3 regions of the Desulfofundulus sp. genome follow, and region 2 is predicted to be linked to each of the others. Evidence: riboswitches for the same ligand, from Rfam matches in the RefSeq annotation. Region 2 holds a riboswitch; each other region holds the start of a gene.
The links. Region 2 has a riboswitch for cyclic di-GMP ahead of ACPLUI_RS01880 (methyl-accepting chemotaxis protein). Riboswitches for the same ligand answer to the same signal wherever they lie in the genome.

Region 1 (3,351 bases), on a different contig from region 2:
CCGAACTTTTGCTGGTCAAAAAGCTCCCACCCTGCCCCTGAATCGGCCAGCACCCCCTTGCTGGCCAGCTGGATTCTGGTGTCGTACACCTGTCCCTCCGGTACGGTGATGGTTCTTCCCTGATCTTCCAGCCGGTAGGGTATTTTCATGTTTTTGAGTTCTTCGGCGATTTTGCCAGCCTGCCTGGGTTCGAGGCCGGTGAACAGGGGAGCGTACCGTGGTTGGGTGACAAGTGCAACCAGGTAAATTACGGTTACCAGCAGCCCCGCGGCAGCGGCGGCCAAAAGAACCTGCCGGGAACGGGGTAACCCCCGCCACCGGTCATTCAGGGGGGCCAGGATCTGACTGGGGTTCATCGACTAAAACAGCTCCTTAGACCTGCATGCGCGAAATTTCTTGATAAGCATCGATTATTTTGTTTCTCACCTCAACAGCCAGGGACATCATAATGCGTGCTTCTTCCATAGCGATGGTAACCTGGTGCAGTTCCTGTACCCGTCCGGTGAGGAAGTCGAGGCCCACCCGGTCGGCCCGCACCTGGGCGTTGTTGACCTCTTCCAGCGCCCGTTCAAGCATGCGGCCGAAACCGGAGGCACCGGCAGCGGCGTCCGGTTTTGCGGGCTGGCTTGCCGTGGGTACCAGGGTTATGGGAGATACGGGTAAAACCTGCATCGATCTGGTCTCCTCCCGGTCAACAATTTAAACGTTCAGCGAACCTGTTTGGACTCATCGTTATCTTTGTTACTCCAGTGCTTCGCGTGGGATATGTACCGCGAGCCGTTTCGGGCCGGCCCCGGTCTGTCGCGGCTGATTACAAACCATCAGCTCCTGCCTATCTCCAGAGCTCTCACGGCCATGTCCTTGGCCGCGTTCAAAACCGTAACGTTGGCTTCATAGGCCCGGGTGGCTGCGATCATGCTGACCATCTCATTGGCAATGTTGATATTGGGATAAGCCACGTAGCCAGTACGTGGATCGGCCAGGGGATGGGAAGGTTCGTAAACGAGCCGGGGCGGGGATGGGTCTTCAACTACCGCCTCCACGCTGACGCCAGCGGCGTTGAAGGAGGGCTGGCCTGGCGGGGAGTCCAGGGCCTGCTGCAGTTTCTCGGCAAACACGGGAATTTTCCGGCGGTAGGCCGGGTTCAAAGGGTCGTTGGGCCTGCCCGCCGTTTGCAGGTTGGCAATATTGTTGGCGGTAATATCGAGCCACAGCCTGGAAGCTGTTAAGCCCGAGGCACTGATGCCGAATACATCTAATAAAGGCACCGTCTGTTACCTCCCTCGAATAACGTAGATCAACAGGGACAGGCGGTCGCCCAGCGCCCGGGCGGCAGCCTGGTACGTGAGAGCATTGGCGGCCAGGTTTACCATTTCCTGATCAATGTCCACGTTATTGCCGTTATAGCCCATGGTGGTGCCCTCCTCCTTCACCACCGTGGGCTCGACCCGGGCCAGCGGGACCGGAGCCCCGATATGCCGGGGGCTGCTGGTAACCAGCGGCAGTGCGTCCTCCCCCAGCGCCCGCCGTAGTTCCTCAGTGAAGCTGACAGAAGATTTTTTAAACCCCGGTGTATTCACATTGGCCACGTTATTGGCAATCACCTTCTGGGTTAGTGCCGATGCATCCAGTTGCTTCTGCAGTGCCACCAGAATGGGACTGGCAAACAGGTCCAAAAAACCACCTCCCCAAACAAAAAACCGACCCGACGGCCGGGAAACATTGTCGCAGCCCGGCTGCCCTGGCGAATAGTCGCTGTAGGCCCGTGGCTTTGCGTCCCTCCCTTTCGGTGAAGTTTGCCCCTGGACAATGTGCTAATTTTTGGCTGGCTTTGGCAGCTGATTGGTAATTTATTTGACACGATCTCCCAAACTCCTTCTTAGGAGAAGAAAAAAACACAAAAAAAATAAAAAAACTCGGAACGGGTTATAGAAATTGGGTCGAAAGCTGTCGAATACACGAAAATACCGGAAAATTGCCTTTCATTTTCGTGCCCAGGCGATGACCCTGCACACGGCCGTAATTACGTCCCGTACGTCCCCGTCATTCATGGCCGGGTAAAGGGGCAGGGTGATAATGCGCTCGTACAGCTCTTCGGCGTGGACGCAGTAAAAGCCGGAAAGACTGCAGCTGTCCGGGTCTCCGAGCCAACGGTAGTACGGATGGCGGTACACGGGCATGTAATGTACATTCACACCGATGTTTTCCGCCCGCAGGGCTTCGAAAACCTCACGCCTCCCCACTCTCAGAAGGTCCAGGTTCAAGGCCAGCACGTAAAGGTGCCAGGACGAACGTCCGTATGGGGCCTGATAAGGAACTTCCACTTCAGGCAGGTCTGCAAAGGCTTCATTATAGGTCAGGGCGATCTCGCGCCTGCGCGCAAGAAAGCGGTCCAGCTTGCGCAGCTGGCTCAGACCCAGGGCGGCCTGGATATCCGTGAGGCGGTAATTGAACCCTACATCCAGCATTTCGTAGTACCAGGGGCCCTGGTCCTCCACCATCAATTCCCGGTCCCGGGTGATCCCGTGGTTGCGGAAAAGCAGCAGCCACTGGTACAATTCATCAGAATTGGTAGTCACCATTCCTCCTTCCCCCGTCGTGATGTGTTTCACGGGGTGGAAGCTGAAGACGGTCATATCGCTGAGGCAGCCGATGGGGTGCCCCTTATATTCTGCCCCCAGGGCGTGACAGGCGTCTTCTATGACCACAAGGTTATGCTTTTGGGCCAGGGCGTGAATGGTTTCCAGATCGCAGGGCTGTCCCGTGAAATGTACGGGAATGACCGCCTTTGTGTGCGGGGTGATCTTTTTTTCTATTTCGACCGGGTCAATATTATAAGTACGCGGGTCTATGTCTGCAAACACGGGTTTCGCCCCCAGGTAAAGGGCGCAGTTGGCGCTGGCCACGAAAGTGATGGGGCTGGTAATCACTTCGTCACCCCTGCCCACACCGGCGGCAAAACAGGCTGCGTGCAGGGCCGCCGTCCCGCTGGAGTAGGCCACGGCATAACGGGCACCCACCCGGGCGGCAAATTGCTTTTCAAATTCGGCCAGTGTCGGACCCGTAGTCAGCCAGTCGCCCCGCAATACCCGGGTGACGGCTTCGATGTCGTCCTCTTCAATCCACTGCCGGGCATAAGGAAGATACGTCTCCCTCACGGGGTTGCCCCCGGCAATGGCGGGCAGGGGCTCGGGATGGTTGTCGCACATGGGCATAACTGAATTACTGCTCCTTTTGATATATTTTTTTCGGGTTTTGCACGGGTTGATCAGCGAAAAAGCATCTTAAAGTATCGTAACACAAGGTGCCTGGAACTTCAAGCCAGAGGTACTTGTAGAGCAAAGTTGCACA
Region 2 (8,632 bases):
TGCACTCCTTTGCCGCGCAAAAACCTCTCTACAAGAATGCACAGCTCCGGGTCCAGGAGAGTTGATAATACATGGTCCATCATCTCCACGATGGTGACCGCGGCTTTTGCTCCCAGGACATCGGCCAGTTCCAGCCCGATTAAGCCCCCGCCAACAATAACCACCCGGCGGGAACCCTGTTCAACGGCCTTGCGGACAACCAGGGCTTCTTCAAGACTCCCCAGCGTGTATACACCGGCCAGATCCATGCCGGGAAGGGGTGGCCGAACCGGTTTACTGCCGGTAGCCAGGACCAGCTTATCGTAAGGAAGGTCGTATGTTTCATGAGTTGCAAGGTTGGTTACGCGAACGATTTTATTTTTCCGGTCGATGGCTTCAGCCCTGGTACCGGTCAGTACGTTAATATCCTTGACATTGCGGAAAAAGCCTGCGTCCCGGACCACTCCTGCCGTCGTAGCCATTAATTCCTCATGCTTTTCTACCATACCTCCAACGTAAAAAGGCATGCCGCAACCGGCATAGGAAAGAAAACTTCCTTCTTCAATGATAGTTATTTCTGCCCCCGGATCGCAGCGCCTAGCCCGGGCAGCTGCTTTGGGCCCTGCAGCCACACCTCCGATTATTAGTATTTTCTTCCTTCTCTTACTCATGGTTGTTCCCCCTTCACTACCATTGAACACTTATTTAAACAATGTATTGTTATTTCGCGATAATACGATAGATTCCTCTTTCCGACGATAAGAAAAAAATGCGTAAAACAAAAAAGCTCCCGCATAAAACAAGGAACTTTTGAAAATCTACACCGTAGCAGCAATGGTAAAACCAGGGAACTCACCCCGGTAAGGTTCATCGATCACTTCTATTTTTTCCACCCTGGAATGAGGCGACCCTTCCCGGCACCAGCTCAACATCTGCTCCACTGCCTCATCTTCGCCTTCAAAGACTGCCTCCACGCGGCCGTCTTTGAGGTTGCGAACCCACCCGGTTACCCCAAGTTTAACAGCCGTCTCCCGCGTGTAAACACGGAACGCCACACCCTGGACTTTACCGCTGATATAAACGCGCTTGCGCAGCACAAAATCACACCCCTTTTCTGTCAAGCCGGTTATTCCAGCACTCCACTGCAAGGTAGCAATGAGTATACCTCCAGGTACACATCATCAAAGACCCGCATAGTATACAGCAAAGCGAACCAAAGGCTCAAGGCATCACCCGCTCTTACACCAGGCGCGATTTAGCTCCGGCCCGCTCCATGGGTGGTTGATCCGGCTTCCTGCCTCAAGAACCGGCCCCAACCATTCCAGCAGGGGATTAAAATGACAAAAGGAGGGAACCCCCATGCCCGAACCACCCCGTGATTTTTTCACAGTGGAAAACTTAAGCACCTTCGGCGAGCTCGTTCTTTTCGTTTCCATAGTTACCGCCCTGCTAAAAACCCCCATCAAGGAACGATGGGGAGACTGGGCGGTCCGCCCGCTGGCCATTGCGGTAGCTTTTTTAGCCCAGCTGTTTGTGGTGACCGTCCGGGGAACCTTGAGCCTGGAAACGGTGGGACTCGCGCTGGTAAATGCCTTTATAGTGGCAGCAGCAGCCAGTGGCACCCATGAATACATCTCGGACCCCCTGGCCAGAAAAAAACGACCCGCGGAAATGGGGTTGCTCAAAAGGGAATAGGGATGGAAACCTGCTTTTTCAGCCGCGGTGACACTGGATAAAACGGCGAACAGAACGGTCATAAGTCTTTTCAATTTCCGGAGGGAAGAAACAACCAGGCAGCTCGTTATGTTTACGGTGATAGGCAACACACTCACAGCATTTTCCTTTCCGGGGACAGGGTTCATAAGTGCAGGTGCATTGAGCTTTATTTTTTTCCACATGACATTCCATGCGCGGGACCTCCCCTCGAACTTTATATATTGCTTTATTTTTCTTTATTTTTTATTCTTATTCTACCGGCGGATACTTACTCTTACGCCCATTTTACATAAAACAGTGCGCGAGCTACTTTTTACCAGGCAACTCACTTTCAATAATTATCTTATCCTATGGAGACTTATCTGGCAATCCTGAAACAAAACAGTCCGGCCCGATATCACATTAACTACCTGGACGGCAGCCGTCCCCCGTACAGGGGCGGCAGCCGCCATAGTTGATCCTGACATGTAGTGCTAGATCTTAAACTTACCGACCAGGAGTTGCAGCTTGTGGGCAAGCGCAGCCAATTCCTGAGTAGAAGAGGTAATCTGCTGAATTGTTGCCGAAATCTGTTCAGCACTGGCAGCAAGCTGCTGCGTACCATCGCTGGTTTGTTTAGCTCCTTCAGTGATTTCCTCAACCAGGGCCACACTCTTGCCAATAGCTTCCTCTATGTTTTTCAGCGCCTCACCCGCTCCGGATGCAATTGCTACGCCTTCCTGTACTTCCCTGGCCCCCTCTTCCATGGCCCTGATAGCCTCTCCCACCCCGGACTGTACCTGGGCTATCAACTGGCCGATTTCTCTGGCAGCACTGGCGGATTGCTCGGCAAGTTTCCTCACTTCCTCGGCTACAACAGCAAAACCGCGCCCCTGCTCACCCGCCCGTGCGGCTTCAATGGCCGCGTTCAAGGCAAGCAGGTTGGTTTGATCGGCGATACCCGTGATGGTATTGGTAATGTTTTCTATGCGTGCCGAAAGGTCGCCCAACTGCTGGATCGCCTGGTTTACACGTCCGGCCGTTACCGCAATGGCATTGATCTTATCTACCGTTTGTTTAATAGTTTGTCCACCAGTTTGCGCTACCTCAGCAACACGCTTCGACTCCGCAGCCGCCAGGCTAGCATTGTCCAGGCCTTTTTCGGCTGTGGCCGCCACCTCGCCAGTGGCACTGGCCACCTCTTCCACGGTAGCACTAATTTCCTCGGAAGATGAAGCTACCTCCTCACTTCTAGAGGTCAAGGTTTCAGCCGCAGAAGCTATTTCACCGACCAGTTCCTTTAACTGTTCGCGCGTTCGCTCTACTGCAACGGCCAGGTTACCCAGTTCGTCCTGAACCTTTACACATACCGGCTGGGTAAAGTCGCCGCCGGCAATCCGCTGGACAGCTTGCATGATGGTTTTAACGGGGCCGGTTATCGACCTGGTAATAAAAAAGGCCAAACAGATGCTCAACAACAGGGCAATTGAGCTGAGGATCAAGACCGTTTGTCTACCGCTCCTGCCTTCACCGACTGCACGTTCGATCAGAGACTTGCTCTTCCCCTCATTTTCGATAATCAGCCGGTTTAACAGGCTGCTTATTTCAGCATTTATGGGAGCGATAGTCTTCCCTTCAGCTATAGCCTCCTGAGTTTTTCCTTCCTTGATCAGAGGTACGATACTCTGGCTGGCCTTTTGATCGTAATAATTTAATTTTTCCAGAACCCGTTCAAAGTTTTCTTTATTCTGAGCCGAAACATTCCGGAGGCGTTCTTCAAGCAGCTTTCTTGTCAGATCCATCTGCTGACGGTACTCGTCAAGATACCTGTCACTGCCGTAGACCATGAAACCGCGCATGGCATACATGGCATTGGTATAAGCGATCTGTATCCGGTAATCCAGACTGATGCGCTGGAAGCGTACTTCAATGTCATCCAGGTTTTTGTTCGTCTTATTGACCACGTTTACCCCTTCGCCCGCAATAAAAGCCAGAAAGAGCAAGAGAATGACAAAGCCACCACCGATCCTGGCACCTACGGAAAACTTCATGTGTTGATTTCCCTCCTATTTGCACAAAAAATAGCAGGGAGAAAATTGTACCTCCCTGCGGCAACTGTTCCCATGCAACCCAGCCGTCATGGTTCCCATGAGGAACTTTAGACCTGTGGTTTTGCGTCCCCGGCTTTCGCCGGGTTTGCCCGCCGGGAAGTTAAAAGACTTTTAAAAGGCTTAATACGTTATTCGACAATTATTTCGGGTTTCCTTCTTTTTCCCGCTAAAAACAAAAATACCTGCAGCGTCTGCAGCCCCAGCCATGTGGGCATTTCTTTTCTGCTGGCTCCCCGGTGGAATTTGCTGATGATATCAAAAGCTGCTTATGTAAAAATTTGTCCTGATAACAGGAGGAACTATTTGCTCAACTGGCGAAACATGACACCAGGTGTTTCTTCTCTTCAATGCTACGGAGGACTTGTTCATGCTCGCCATTGTGAAAAGTACGGCTCTTTATGGACTGAACGGGCAGGTGGTACAGGTAGAGGTTGATGTAAGTAACGGGCTGCCTTGTTTTGACCTGGTCGGGTTGCCTGATCTGGCCTGCCGGGAATCCCGGGACCGGGTACGTGCTGCCATGAAAAACTCCGGCTTTGAATTCCCGGTCCGGCGCATTACGGTGAACCTGGCTCCAGCCGACCTGCGTAAGGAGGGTCCCCTTTACGACCTGCCCATCGCCGTGGGTATCCTTGCCGCAACCGGGCAACTGGCTCAATCTGTAGTTGACCGCTATGTGTTTCTTGGTGAGCTTTCCTTGAACGGACAGGTGCGGGGGGTGACTGGCGTGCTGCCCAATGTTCTAACCGTCCGTGAACAGGGGCTGCAGGCGGTTGTGGTCCCCGTGGATAATGCAGCCGAGGCTGCGCTCGTAAAGGATGTACAGGTTTACCCGGTACGGAGTCTTGCAGAGCTTACTCGTTTTTTGCTTGATCAAGAGGAAATTTCACCTTACAAGGTGGACCCCGCGGTGTTGATGAACCAGGATGGCGAAAACGGTGCGGACATGGCCGATGTGCGCGGCCAGGCTGCGGCCCGCCGGGCGCTGGAAGTGGCGGCAGCCGGGGGACACAACCTGCTTATGGTGGGGACTCCCGGTTCGGGTAAAACCATGCTGGCCCGGAGGCTGCCGGGTATATTACCTGACCTTACATTTGAAGAAGCTCTCGAGATCACTAAAATTTACAGCCTGGCAGGTTTTTTGAAGCCGGGAGAGCCTCTGGTTACCCGGAGGCCTTTTCGCTCGCCCCATCACAGTGCTTCGGCGGTAGGTCTGGTCGGAGGCGGACGCCATCCCCGTCCCGGAGAAATCAGCCTTGCCCATCATGGCATTCTTTTTCTGGACGAGCTACCGGAATTCCACCGGGATGTGCTGGAAGCTTTACGCCAGCCCCTGGAAGATGGAGTGGTAACCATCTCCAGGGTCAGTGGTGCGGTAACCTATCCCGCCAGTTTGATGCTTGTGGCTGCAGCCAATCCGTGCCCGTGCGGTTATCTTGGCGATCCCACCCGTGAATGTACCTGCACTCCCTATCAGGTGCAGCGTTATCTGGGCCGCATTTCGGGTCCCCTGCTGGACCGCATTGATATCCACCTGGAGGTTTCGAGGGTGGATTATGAAGACCTGGCCCGCCGGGAGCCGGGCGAATCTTCTGCAGAGATCAAAAAAAGAGTGGAAAAGGCCAGGACCCTACAGCGGCAGCGTTTTAGTTCTGCGGAGATGACCTGTAATGCCCGCATGACCCCGGCCCAGGTACGCCGTTATTGTTCCCTCAGCCGTGAGGCCCGCTCGTTATTTTCATCCGTTTTCCGCCAGTTGAACCTGAGTGCCCGTTCCCACGACAGGTTGCTCAAGGTGGCCCGTACCATTGCCGATCTAGACGGGAGCGAGATCATTGAATCCGCACACCTGGCTGAAGCAGTGCAGTACCGTAGCCTGGAGGCAAGGTACTGGCCAGGGTAAACAAAAAGCCTTACTTTCGTAAAACATGGCCGACCGAGCGTTTTGGGGGCCGGGTGGCAATAATAAAAAAATATAAGGACCCTTTTTAACACGCGGGCCCTTATCTTTTCTAACGACACCAGTCACGGGCTTCCTCTAACTACTTTGCTGGAAGAACCAGTGCGTTGCTAACCAGGTGATGGACGTGCGCCAGTTTTGCGTTCAGCTTGTAATATTTAATAATATCGTTAAGCTGGTCCCAGCAGTTATGGCAGGGGGTAACAACTATTTTCGCACCTGTCCTTTCAATCTGCTCAGCCTTTAACTTACCCTTAGCCATACGATAAGGGTAAATATCCTTGCCCATGGATAAAAGACCACCCCCGCCGCCACAACAATAGTTGTATTCCCTATTAGGCCACATCTCCCGAAAATCAAGGCAAGCTTTCTGCAAACAATATCTGGGTTCTTCAACAATTCCCTCCTTGCGGACGGAATTACATGGATCATGAAAAGTAACTGGCTCAGGATTACGGGTAGGATCGAGCTTGATTCGCCCTTCTTTTATCCACTGTGCCTGAAGTTGAACGAAACTAACCACCGGGTAATCTTTTTTAAGCCAGACCTTCCGTCCCCACATCTGAGCGTGCGTAGCGTGCCCACACTCTGTAACCACTACGACTTTTGCTTTCAAACGTACGTATTCTTCATAGATCCTCTCCAGCAAGAGCCGTGAGGCCTCGTCGTCCCCACTGAAATAAGCGTAGTGGGTAGCATCCCACCAGCGGCTACTGCACGTCCAGTTAGCCCCGGCAGCGTACATGATTTTGAGGATGCTGGCAATATCCTGGGGATAATACTTTATCTCCCGGGGGTCCCAGAGGTAAAGGTAGTCGGCCCCCTCTTTGTCCACTTCAATTTTAATATTAGAGTCGCCCAGCTCATTGGCCGTCTCTTCAGCCATCCACTCCAGGGTTTCCAGGTAATCTTCTTGCGTAACTTCCATCTGGTTACCGGTATTAACCTGGGCGTTCACTACGTTTTGCAGAAAGCCCGGCGCGTACACACCCCGGCTGACCAGCATTCCCCGAACGGTGCGCACAATTCCAGCTATGTCCACGTTCATGGGACACTGCATGGTGCACCGCGCGCACATGGAACAGGTCCAGATAAATTTTGAATTAAAAACTTCTTCTCTCATTCCCAACAAAACCTGACGGATGAAGACACGTGGATCAGCATTATCGTGCAGACCGTTATAGGGACAGCCGGCGCTGCACATGCCGCATGTAAGGCAGTTGGTGAAATCTAACGGATTTTTGTCCGTACAGAACCTCGCCATTATTTCTTCACGAAAAGAAGGGTCGAGCTTCGCCGCCTCGATTGCGCTCAAATTCTACCACCCCTAAAAAGCCTTTTGGTTTACTATATCAATTAAGAATTTAAGTGAGCAATTAGGAAAATAAAACAAATATATAAGTAATGCACAGAATATTTCTTGATATCTTCAATTTTCTTTATATTATACAGATTCAAGTTAAATAATTTAAAGTTTTAAAGTTAAACAATCTTCTGGAAATAGAATTTAATTTAATTAAATACATTGACCCGGTTGGCGAAAGTAGTTGAACAACTGTGGCGGTGGTAAAAAGAACGGCCATATGCTATATTTAAGGAGACAAGTTGCGGTGACAAGGGAGGTTTGCGGTCATGTCTGAAATGCTGGGGAGAATTGAAAAGCCTTCCGTTGCTAATTTTCAGGGGGGTAGAAAAATTTATCTGGTACCTTTAATTTATACCCCCAGGGAGATTCCGGAAGATCTTTCCGTTAAGGTAAACGCTTACTGGCAACAGGTGGAACAGCAACTAAACGGCCTGGAGCATAAAATGGGGCCAATCAAAAAAATTTACCATGAATCCCTGGCTGTCAGTGGGGAGACTGGATTAAGTATAATTGAGAAATTTCACGAGAGAAGTTACCGTATCATTAAGGAAAAGTGTGACCGTGGGGCCAGTCTGGAAGCCACCGAGGACATGGAATTGTTTACAGAAAGCATGGATTGGGGTAATTGCCTGCCGGTAGTTATGAGCCAGAAAACTTTTGATATCATCAGCAAATTCTACCGGGAAGCCAGCGAAAAAAGATTTGCCCACATTTCCCGCCGCATTGATGAATCTCTGAGGGATGGGGAAGCAGGATTGCTTTTTATCAGGGAAGACCACGGGATTCAGCTCCCTGCGGATATCCACGTTTTTTATGTGGCACCCCCGGCACTGGATGACATTCACCGCTGGTTCCGAGAAAAAATGAATAAAAGCAAATAAGCCACGGGTGTTATACCGTGGCTTTAATTTGCCTTTATCCCGTACAGAGCCGCCCCCAGAGCACCGACCAGCTGTGGTGACGGGGGTACCTGCAGATCCACGAGATCCATGCGGCGGGCAAAATATGCGGGCAAGCCGGGGATGGCCGCCACACCGCCGGTGAAAACCACGGGCGGCTTGATGCCCAAACGCAACAGCAGGTTGAGAGTCCGATCGCAAATGGAGTTCAGCACGGCCCGGGCCACGGCCCCCACGGGCTGGCCCGTAGCCAGCAGTGATATCACTTCTGATTCTGCAAAAACGGTACACATGCTGTTTAAAGTTATATCCACATCACTTGTACAGGCAACGGTCACTATTTCTTCGAGAGACAGACCCAACCCCTGGGCCATAACCTCTAGAAACTTACCCGTTCCGGCGGCGCAGCGGTCGTTCATGATGAAGTCCATGACCCGACCCTGTTCGTCCAGCAGGATCACCTTGCTGTCCTGGCCGCCGATATCAAGCACGGTGCGGCACGAAGGGAAAAAATGCCGGGCACCCAGGGCGTGCGCTTTGATCTCTGTGATCAGATCGGTGGCAAAGTCCGCCCGGGCGCCGTGGCGCCCGTAGCCCGTGGCCACCACACGCCGGAATGATG
Region 3 (3,498 bases), on a different contig from region 2:
CGCCGGGGTCGCCGCTGCAAAAACGGCGGGTACCGCAGTCGCTGCAGCTTTTATCGCTCCCCGCATACTTATTTCCCCTTCCGTTGTGGTTTCACGAAAGAAAAAGCCGGGCACACCGGAAGGTGTCCGGCCATTTCTGCTTCTGCCGTACCCAGGGCTTCCGCTATCGTCCGTACCAGTACCATCAGCGAAGAGCCCGGTTCCTAAACTATCTGATTAAAAAGAGAACCCGGTGGCAGCAATACAGACCACAAGCTTGCAGCATTTGATAGTCCCATCCAGTTATAAAGGGGGTAGTAACTCGCCGCACCAGCAGTGGTACTCACCAGAGAAAAAGGATTAATAAAGGTAGTTAACGGAGCAGTGAAAATTTGTTGAGCTTCAAAACCAGCTGTTACGGCCAAACCATTTACACCGCTAAAGGCGGCCTCGACCGCTCCAAGGTTACTTTGGAGAGCATTAGTAAGGGTAGACTGGTTAATAACCAAGGTACCGTCAGGATTCCGGGTAATGCCTATGGCGGCCAGGTTCGCGGCTTGATAGCTATAGGCTTGTTTCAAGCTGGACACGATCTGGGGACTTATATATTGGGAATTCTGAGCAGTAAAGGTAATCAAGTTGTTATAAGCTGCCACAAAATTATTGACAGCAGTACTTATAGCCTGGGTATCGGGAGCGACAGTAACGGTGGCGCTGGATACTGGAGCCAGGAGGTTCAGGGTGAGCTTCAGGTTGTCCAGGTAGACAGTGTTGCTTTGAGAGGTGTAAGGGATGCCGTTTACGGTGTAGCTCGCATTGGCTGCAGCAACCGAGACAGTATTAGCCCCTGTATAAGCCACGGCATTGCCAGTTATATCGGCTAAAGTGAAAGCATTACCGGTACCAGTGTTCGAAGCAGTTAAAACCAGGCGGCTGGTACCCGCTACAGTATCGGTAGCTACTTTAGCGGTAACTGGCGCGCCAGCAGCATTTAAGGCATTGGCCATACTGTTGAGCACTGTCAGGTTGGTATCCCCGCTGTTAACTGCAAAGGATATGGTATAAGTTTTGCCGCCTGCTTGAAGGCTAAAAGTATAAGTCCCCGCTGCAAGTCCAGCAGCTGCATTGCTCGCCAGGGCCGTGCCCAAATTCTGCTGGGCAGCGGCAAGCTGGCTTACAGTTACGGTGTAAGTGGCTAAAGTGGCACCTGGTTGGGCTTGGGCAGTAACAGCACCGGGAACAGATGAAGTAGCAACCCTTTTCAGGAACACATTATCCGTCGTACCGAGCTGTAAAGGCTGGGAAGCCTCCCAAAGCTGACGGGCGTAATTATTCAAGCTAACCAAACTATTAGTTACCAGAGAAGGTTGTTGCTGAACCCAGTTATTTTTTAACAGGATTTCCTCGACTGCATTGATGGGTAATACTGGCTGGTAAGAATAAGAAGATACTCCGGGGCTCAGAAGGTAATTTACCAGCAATTCAGAATACCAGTAATTACTATACACCGGGCTCACCATTAATTGTCAACGCCTCCTTCCCGAAGTAAGGCGAAGTACCAGCACCTGGCCTCAAAACCTGCCGGCAAATCCACCTGACCCCGCAGAAGCCGGACGGATTTCTACAAGTACAATTACCAGTGATAACTGACTTTTTCTCCAATGTCCCGGCAGCCGGCTGTCATAGCGGTACTCTGCCTTAGACCCTTTGGCTTTGCGCCCCCGCCTTTCGACGGGTTTGCCTTTCTCGGGTAGTATAATTATACCATTCTCAGCTTTTTATGGCAATTCTTAATTCTGGAAAAACCGATGGTCCGTGTCAGGATCCAGGAAGTATCTCCACAAAAATTTTTCCCGTTATGAGACCTCACCGCTCAAAAACATCAGCTTCAAGGCAGCGGCCTTCAGGTGCTCCGGTCACGTTCATTCATCAGGCGGGTATCGAGCTGTTCCAGTGCCCAGCTGAATACTTGGCTGCAGACCTCCTGACAAAGCTCATGGAACTCAGCCAACCACATGGGCTCATCTGAATTTGAATTCCCGCACCACCAGGCAAGCGTTCTGCCCTCCAAATCCGAAGGAATTGGACATGGCCACACTCACTCTTGCCCGGCGGGGTATGTTAGGCACATAATCCAGGTCACAATCCGGATCCGGTTCTTCGTAATTGATGGTAGGCGGTATGATTCCTTCTTCGATAGCTTTGATACAGGCTATTAACTCGGTTATGCCACCGGCTCCCATCAGGTGCCCCGTAGCTCCCTTCGTGGAGCTAATGGGAATCTGAAAAGCACGGGAACCAAAGACAGCCTTGATGGCCAGAGTTTCCACTCGGTCGCCCAGGGGTGTGGAGGTTCCGTGAGCGTTAATATAGTCAATGTCTGCGGGTGTCAAGCCCGCCCTTTCCAGAGCTTTACGCATGCACAGGATTTCTCCCCTCCCGCCGGGTTCGGGTGCCGTGGTATGGTAACCGTCACCAAAGTTGGCGTAACCGATTAATTCCGCCCTGATCCGTGCGCCCCGGCGCTCAGCGTGAGAAAGAGTTTCCAGAATCAACGCGCCAGCTCCCTCTCCCATCACCAATCCGTCCCGCCGGCGGTCAAAGGGACGGCTGGCCTTTTCCGGAGCGTCGTTGCGGGTAGAGATGGCCCTGGCAGCATGAAGACCGGCTATGACCAGGGGACAGATGATGGACTCTGCCCCTACGGCGACCATGACATCGGCCTCTCCGCGCTGCAAAAGCATGAGTGCGGTGCCCACGGCATCTGCCCCTGAAGAACAGGCGGTACTTACGGTCAGGCTTGGCCCCTTCAACCCGTGGAGAATGGCAATTTGCGCCGCAGCCACGTTGCCCAGTATCCGGGGCATGAAATGGGGGTTTATGCGGGTGGAACCGGTACGGCAGAGCCGCTCCTGCGATTCTGTAATGGTAGTGATGCCTCCCACGGCAGTACCCATGACCACTCCCATGCGTTCCGGATTTCCGGTAGGGCTGCCGTCCTGGAGGGCTTCTCCGGCTGCCACCAGGGCGTACTGCATAAACAGGTCCGTTTCTTTAATTAGCTTTTTGGGTAAAAAATCCTCCGCCCTGAAATCCCGAACTTCGGCTCCAATTTTAACCGGCAGGTGATCGGTATTGAACCTGGAAATGTACCCGACCCCGCATTTTCCCTGCAACAGGTTACGCCAGTAAGGTTCCACACCGATACCTATGGGTGTGACCGCACCCATCCCAGTAATTACTACCCGTTCTCGCACTCTTCTGCCTCCCGGTTCATAGCCAAGCTGAAATCTTGAATACCCCGCATCTCATGACCCCTTGGTTCGCCAAATAGAGCGTTTATCTTTTCCCACAGGACAGGGTGGCGTTTTTTAAAATCAAAAGGCTTTCCCCCCTCATCCACATAAGCGTGGATAGTAAAGCCCTCGGCGGCCAACACCCCGTCTTTTTTGAATATTTTATATTTAAATCCGATTCTCGTTCGGGTTAAAGTGACCAGGACGGTTTCCAAAATGATTA

Region 1: another riboswitch for cyclic di-GMP. It lies ahead of flgB (flagellar basal body rod protein FlgB); the one in region 2 lies ahead of ACPLUI_RS01880 (methyl-accepting chemotaxis protein).
Region 3: another riboswitch for cyclic di-GMP. It lies ahead of fliD (flagellar filament capping protein FliD); the one in region 2 lies ahead of ACPLUI_RS01880 (methyl-accepting chemotaxis protein).

The regions. Positions count from the first base shown of each region.
Region 1 covers NZ_JBNATZ010000258.1:51-3,401, forward strand. Annotated here, with positions in the region: partial or broken gene ACPLUI_RS12720 (flagellar M-ring protein FliF) at 1-356, opposite strand, end outside; gene fliE (flagellar hook-basal body complex protein FliE) at 373-672, opposite strand; gene flgC (flagellar basal body rod protein FlgC) at 822-1,268, opposite strand; gene flgB (flagellar basal body rod protein FlgB) at 1,275-1,676, opposite strand; cyclic di-GMP riboswitch class I at 1,724-1,811, opposite strand; gene pseC (UDP-4-amino-4,6-dideoxy-N-acetyl-beta-L-altrosamine transaminase) at 1,983-3,209, opposite strand.
Region 2 covers NZ_JBNATZ010000013.1:9,780-18,411, forward strand. Annotated here, with positions in the region: gene ACPLUI_RS01860 (FAD-dependent oxidoreductase) at 1-650, opposite strand, end outside; gene ACPLUI_RS01865 (acylphosphatase) at 798-1,076, opposite strand; gene ACPLUI_RS01870 (hypothetical protein) at 1,339-1,674, shown strand; gene ACPLUI_RS01875 (DUF6485 family protein) at 1,693-1,887, opposite strand; gene ACPLUI_RS01880 (methyl-accepting chemotaxis protein) at 2,169-3,725, opposite strand; cyclic di-GMP riboswitch class I at 3,796-3,885, opposite strand; gene ACPLUI_RS01885 (YifB family Mg chelatase-like AAA ATPase) at 4,153-5,688, shown strand; gene ACPLUI_RS01890 ((Fe-S)-binding protein) at 5,828-7,060, opposite strand; gene ACPLUI_RS01895 (hypothetical protein) at 7,378-7,992, shown strand; gene ACPLUI_RS01900 (acyl-CoA dehydratase activase) at 8,016-8,632, opposite strand, start outside.
Region 3 covers NZ_JBNATZ010000249.1:52-3,549, forward strand. Annotated here, with positions in the region: partial or broken gene ACPLUI_RS12550 (hypothetical protein) at 1-207, shown strand, start outside; gene fliD (flagellar filament capping protein FliD) at 204-1,499, opposite strand; cyclic di-GMP riboswitch class I at 1,645-1,731, opposite strand; gene fabF (beta-ketoacyl-ACP synthase II) at 2,001-3,236, opposite strand; partial or broken gene ACPLUI_RS12565 (acyl-CoA thioesterase) at 3,221-3,498, opposite strand, start outside.